Regions from separate parts of the Peribacillus sp. QJM3NY_7 genome, predicted to be linked through region 2. Evidence: predicted binding sites of a transcription regulator. Region 2 holds the regulator's gene; each other region holds the start of a gene.

What was found. Region 2 encodes LexA, which represses DNA repair genes until DNA is damaged. Its sites were predicted from a motif close to CGAACATATGTTCG; they were not measured.
Region 1: AC0VX1_RS05905 (YhjD family protein) is a predicted target of LexA. The motif match lies at 879-892, and genes of this name have one in related genera.
Region 3: AC0VX1_RS24600 (YolD-like family protein) is a predicted target of LexA. The motif match lies at 1,130-1,143, and genes of this name have one in related genera.

What each region holds. Positions count from the first base shown of each region.
Region 1 covers NZ_CM149663.1:1,225,521-1,227,795, reverse strand. The annotation lists gene lepB (signal peptidase I) at 1-17, opposite strand, end outside; gene AC0VX1_RS05910 (TVP38/TMEM64 family protein) at 51-665, opposite strand; gene AC0VX1_RS05905 (YhjD family protein) at 954-1,322, shown strand; gene AC0VX1_RS05900 (hypothetical protein) at 1,892-2,125, opposite strand.
Region 2 covers NZ_CM149663.1:2,077,294-2,079,568, reverse strand. The annotation lists gene AC0VX1_RS10030 (YneB family resolvase-like protein) at 1-554, opposite strand, end outside; gene yneA (cell division suppressor protein YneA) at 574-885, opposite strand; gene lexA (transcriptional repressor LexA) at 1,040-1,663, shown strand; gene AC0VX1_RS10015 (esterase/lipase family protein) at 2,142-2,275, opposite strand, start outside.
Region 3 covers NZ_CM149663.1:5,077,243-5,079,517, reverse strand. The annotation lists partial or broken gene AC0VX1_RS24610 (SAP domain-containing protein) at 98-250, shown strand; gene AC0VX1_RS24605 (hypothetical protein) at 311-967, shown strand; gene AC0VX1_RS24600 (YolD-like family protein) at 1,183-1,521, shown strand; partial or broken gene AC0VX1_RS24595 (iron-sulfur cluster assembly accessory protein) at 1,674-1,772, shown strand; gene AC0VX1_RS24590 (hypothetical protein) at 1,860-2,168, opposite strand.

The sequences.
Region 1 (2,275 bases), 850 kb from region 2:
TTGTTTGTTTTTTCCATCTAGTTCAACCCCTACTGCATTTATATATTAATTTATTGCCCTTCTTCTCTCTTCATGCTTTTATTTAACCGGACTTCCAGCCTTTTCCCCACATACCATAGGATAAAGATGACGATTCCGATAATGATCGTTCGCACAGGTTTATGAATCAATGATACTAAATCGTAACCTACGAAGCTGATCGTAAAAATCATCACCGCCTTCCCTCCAACTACTGCAAGTCCATATTGCAGGGTACTGACTTTTGAAAGTCCTGCCACGATATTAACGATGGCCGAAGGTGTAAAAGGGAAGCAGAGCAATATGAACAAAGGACCGAATCCATGGCTCTCAACCCATACCATCAACCTCTGCACCTGTTTATGTCTTTGCAAAAATCGGAAAAACCTCATTTGACCATATCTTCTAATAATCCAAAAGATCAAAAAGGACCCCGCTACCGCACCAATCCAAGAAAATAAAAACCCCCACCAGAGACCAAATGCCGTTGCATTGGCAAGCACGAACACCACTAAGGGCAAAAAAGGCAAAAAAGCTTCCAGCATCGGCAGTAAGATTCCGGGAATTGGACCGAATGAGCGATATTGCTGAATAAGTGCCGATATATGATCAAGTGTAAACCACTCACGTATAGTATCCAAATCCATAATTATCTCCCTCGACATGCTGCCATCAAAGCAGCATAAACTTATTAAAAACCGTTTATTTTAGATATATCACTTTCCCCCGAAATTGCAAGAATTATTATCCATATATCTTCATACTTTCCCTATCTCCGGAAAACATAATCTTGTTAACGAATATTTCTAGATTTATCAAAACTGCTTGCATAACCACTGAAAATACATTAGGATAAAAACAGAACAAATGTTCTTATTTTTGCAGGATATACATATTAGTATTAAAAACGCGCTATTTAGAAAGGGGCGGTCATGATGACCCGCATTCCAGAAGGTGACCGAAATATGATTGAAAAAGCCATCTACCTCCCTATGGTTATTACAGTCTTAAACCGGGATCTCAAGGTCATCGAAATTAGTCCGTTTAAATTAAAAAGGCCCTATTCGGAGCTGGTGGAACATATTTTAAAAGTGGTTCAAGACGAACTTGCCGAGGTACGGCGCTATTTGCGCAAAGAGAATATTAAAGTTAGTGAAATCAAACGCGATGAATCCTTCACGATGTATTGTTTTTTATATAAAGGATACGAGGAACATCATAATTATTTCAATCCCCGCCTTCGCAACAAAACCGAAGACTTGTTATGTTATTACTTTTTCGAAAAAAAACCCTCAAGGGATTAACGGGTTAAAAGGGAGCCTTCCGGAAGGATACAAATTCCCTTGGATGTAAAAAGGTTGACCATAAAAAAAGCATCGCATCTTTCCTGGCATAAAGGTAAGGGAGTCTTTCATGATCAAGATCGATTAGACTCGCTTACCTCCATTCCCCCTGTTTGAATATTCCATAACATCATAATTTAATTGGCTAGTTCAAACCAAGGCATAACCTATGTAATCAAGTGCATACTGAAATCCTTTTAACATTTAAGTTTTAAGTCTCTTTAAATGAAAGTTAATTACATGCTCCATGACAAAGGTTGGAGTGGCACCCGTTATGATCGACTCATCATATTGAAGAAAAGGATAGGAGTCAGCTTCGACAAATCGATGTAAAAGTAACCAATATCATGATCCGCCGCAGAATGTAACACGTATTCATGATTTGCCTTGATCGATTGCGTCAAACATTCCCTGCATCGAAAGAATGGAAATTCCTTTAGGACGATGGGTCGCTTAAAAAGCCCCTGTTATCCTTTGTTGGATCAAGCTCTCGCATGTCGGATGAAATGTCTGCCATGGATTTCAGATAGTTAATATCTTCTTCCAAAAATACCTTTTACATTTAACTGCGTTACTTCAAGTTCCCTTGTAATGGCATCCTTCATTAAAAGTTTGCTGTATGCATAGCATCGCCTTTGTTCTTGGTGATTAAACGGCAGAATGTCGACGCTGCATCCTTCTGGTATATTACCCTCTTCCCTATTAAAGGAACCGAGGACTGCAATAGCCGCTTCTCCACTTCTTGTTACACAAGCCGTTTGCACAATTACTGCTCACTGATTAAGGCAACAGTTTCGACGAAATTGTCCTTAACGATTAAAAGGTCTGGCCCGTTTGTTCATTATTAAGCGACATTTAATTTCCATTCATCTATTATAACTATACGTCTAAACTATCATTTTAGTGTCAGTACA
Region 2 (2,275 bases):
TCTGAGAATGTTAACCCATTGGCACGCAGTTTAATAATTTCTTCAATAGGAATCTCCATACGGTCCCTTCCAGTGGAATTCCTTTGATTCTGAAGATTTTTTTGAGGACGGTACCCTTTTTCAACGGCTCTCATCATTCCGCGCTTTATTTTAAGATTATGTAGTTTCCTTTGATATTCTTCTACAATGCCCACTATCTGAATGACCATGGCATCCGAATCCGATAACTCCAGCTCCCCATCGTGTGAGAGCGTATAAATTTTCACATCTTCTTTAAGGATGACATGGAAAAGGGCTATTTTGGCATTCCCTCTTCCCAGTCTTGTTTCATCCTGGATTAATAGCACTTCAGCTTCTTTGGTTTTAAATAGTTCGAGCATGTCAAAAATGCCATCCCGATTCAACTCATAACCACTTGCCTGTTCTTTTATAATGGAGACAACTTCCACATCCATCTTTTCAGCCAATTTGACTAATTCATCTTCCTGCCTTGCCAATGATGTTTCCTGTGACTCTTTTTCGGTGCTGACCCTACAATAGATTACCGCCTTCATAATACCCTACCTTTACTACTTACTGCTCACTGGCCAAATTCTGGACAAGTTCTTCCCCTTTAACCGGTATGACAATGACTTGTCCAGGCTTTATCGAATCCGCACTGACTCCATTATTCTCTTCTATCCAACCAATGAATTCTTTTTTTGTCAAATTTGATTCTTCATATTCTTCGGCAATTCCCCATAGGGTGTCACCCTCGCTTACTTCTATAGAAAGGAAATCCTTTTTTTGATCATTGTTCAATGTACAAGAGAATAAAATTGAAAAGATGAATACTGATCCCGCTAATAGAATCGTATAAATATAATTTTTGTATAATTTTTTCATGATAATCCCTCCAAAGCGAATGTTCGTTCGTATGTTATGATCAAATTATAATACGAACGTTTGTTTCAGTCAACAACAAATTCGAACTTATGTTTGTATAGAGATGGGGGCCATGCTATAATGTAGCAAAGAACATTGGGGAAGAGGTGCACAAATGACAAAACTATCAAAACGGCAGCAAGATATTCTTGATTTCATTAAAGAAGAGGTCCGCCAAAAAGGGTATCCGCCTTCCGTACGGGAGATTGGCGAAGCAGTGGGACTTGCATCAAGTTCAACAGTACACGGACATTTATCCCGCCTGGAAAGTAAAGGCCTTATTAGACGTGACCCAACCAAGCCAAGGGCCATTGAAATAATGAATTTGGAGGAAGCGAACAATATTCCCAAAGTCAATGTCGTGAACGTGCCGTTACTTGGAAAAGTAACAGCGGGCATGCCGATAACGGCCATTGAGAACATTGAAGAATACTTTCCGCTTCCCGAAAGCATGGTTCCACATGATGACCATGTATTCATGCTGGAAATCATGGGTGAAAGTATGATAGAAGCTGGAATTCATGATGGAGATTATGTCATCGTGAAACAACAAAGCAGTGCCAATAATGGAGATATCGTCGTGGCGATGACGGAAGATGATGAAGCCACTGTAAAACGATTCTTTAAGGAACCGGATTACATAAGGCTTCAGCCTGAGAACTCAAATATGGAACCAATTATTTTACGAGATGTTTCGATACTTGGAAAAGTAATAGGCTTATATAGACAAATACACTAAAAGCGCTTCCCGCGCTTTTTTTGTTTGTTTAATTTATGTCCAGAATTCTCTCAATATGCATATGGAAGAGTAGATATTGAAATATTTTTTAATAGAATCTAGTTTCATGGGAATTTATACATCCTTTATAAGGGATGAAAGTTATACTATCGCCTTTCTGGTAATATGTACTTTGGAAAAAAGCTCATTGAAATAAAAAAAAGAGGATTTAAAATCCCCCTTTAATAAGGTTTAGATCGACCAAGTCATTCCACTGTTGAATCTGCACTTGTTGACAAGCATTTGCAAGTGCAGGGAAAAAAATACATATATTTATTTTCCCCTGATAACAAACTTCCAACCATATCCATCAGAGACCCGTTGAATTAATACTTCAATAAGTAATTACGACCTGGCTGTTTCCATTGGCTGAATTACCATCTCCCTAGTTAGCCCTACCATCAAAATAATGCCTCCTCAACTAAGAGAAGGCATTTCGTTATTTCTCAATATAGACCGAACGAATCAGCGTCCGGGTTCTTTCAGTACCATCCACATTTTTTTCCTTAACATCTATTGTTACATTATAAACACCTGACTTAGGTACTTCTGGAAGGGTGCCAGTAAAATTTT
Region 3 (2,275 bases), 2.5 Mb from region 2:
CGAACGGGCTAGTACCGGGAGAAATACTGTTAATTAATTGGATAGCAGGAAAAAATAAGGACGCGCAGTTCCCTCGTTATTTCGAAAAACATATGGAATCGACGCTCAACGTTCGTTATATAAGTTATTAAAAGAAGGTTATGTAGCAGAAGCGTCGGCTATCGAATCACTATCATCATTAAAGCTTCCAGAATTAAAAGAAATTTTGAAATCGAAAGAGTTAAAAGTAAGCGGGAACAAAGCTGAATTAATCTCGAGAATCGGAGATAATTGCATAAATGAAGAAATAGATACGTTTATAGATAGTCCAATGCTCAAAGTAACCGAAAAAGGCGATAAAGTCCTGGAGGAGTATTATTATATCGTTCCTGCACATCGAAACGACTCAAAAGACGGAGTGTATAACGTAGCGAGTACCATTAGACACGTCAACAAACTAAGCTATAAACCGAAGAACGGGGATGTTTCGTGGGCTTTATTTCAAAAAGCGTACATGAAACATGCGGAAGAATTTAAATACGGTTTAATGCGTAATGATATACTTAATATGGCAAGGCAGTTAGAAAGCGAGAGAAAATATAAGGACTCGTTATTTCACTATTTAAGAGTATACATAATCGACGTAAGCGGATTGAGTAATAGTTCTCGTTTAGATCACCCCAAATTGATGATGTACGAGGTACCTTCGAAGCATCAGATTAAAAAGTTAATTGAGATTTTAGAATACGATGAATCGGATATCCAAGACTTTTTTGTTGATACGTGGGATAAAACAAGCCCAGGTTTAAAGTATCACTATTTAACGTCAGAAGAGTGTTTACGTTGTCTTACTTACTCATTAAAAGATGAAGATGATAATGTAGAAAAGGCGTTGTTTAACGCATACGATCGATTAAATAAAACTATGAACGAAAAGTCCTTTCGCAATAAATATGGACTAGAGTTCCCGATTGATTACAAGGGATAATACGGATAAATCGGTGGTATCGCCCGGCTTGACAAGAGTGGTTCCATAATTGAGCTTTCAGATTTATGTCGATTCATTCGTACTCCCTGAACTTGGACAAGTCTTTGCTCTTGAAGTACGCTAAGCCTCGAATTATTTCGAGGTTTTCTTTTGTACGTTTATAGAACGTTTGTTCGTGTTATGATATCGTTATCCATACGAAGGGAATGACGGATATGACGTTACGTGACCGCGGAAAATTAAAGTGGGCGCCTGCTGCCTTTCTTCCGGAATATACGAAGATGCTACGGGACTTAGATACTGATTATCACCGACAACAAAAACCGATTATTGACGAGTTTCAATATGAAGAGTTCGACCAACGTATCTGCTACGCGATGGAACATAATTTTGCGGTGAAGATTACTAAGTGGGTGGACGGCTTTAATCACGAAATAGTTGGACGCATACATTACGTCGATCCGATAAAAAAGGAGGTACGGGTTAAGACGGAAGGGGACGAAGTGGAACGCGTAAAGATGGCGGAGATAATTGCGGTAGAGGTTAAGGAATAAATTTCCCCTTCGGACTTGTACACCGGTTAGCCAGCCGTTATAATAATAGAAAATACACGTTACGGTAAATACGTAAGTGCGAAAAAGTATACGAGTGTGATATATCGTTCAGTGACCGACTAAGTTACCGTTGGGGCAGCGTCTCCCATTACGGAGGCTTTACGATCGAAAACCCAAATGCCATCGCATCATGCGGTTGCGGGTCTTCCTTCAAAACGGCAAAAAATGCCGGTACGCCGGAGAACTGCTAAGTAAACTCCAATACATCGGAAAAAGGGGACACTTTAATAAGTGCCCCCTTTTTTGTTTTTTACAAGAGGGATTAGGATGGTCTCATCCTAACACGAGACCAGTTTAATGGCTCCATTCTTATCCACAGCTGTCGTTTTATCCGGCCCTGTTTTGGGTCCGGATCCGGCGGCAAAAATGATGGCTTCCATGTTATCCACTGCTTTATCCACATTTCCCTCTAAATCTGCAAGGATTGGATGCCCGCCGACTTCTTTTATCGTTTGAGCCTGTTTCTCTTTCCTGGTCATCCCGTATACGGTCATTTGCAATTTTTTGATAATTCCCCAATGATCTGCTTTCCGTTCGTTCCGTTGGCCCCTGCAATTAAAATATTCTTGGATGCATTCCCCTTTCATGGCTTCTTCTACTCTTTACCCATAGAATGAAAAGGGTAAGCACTGTGGATAACTAATTGAAAAAACTTATCCACAATCATCGAATTGGGGACAAAAAAAACCGGCCA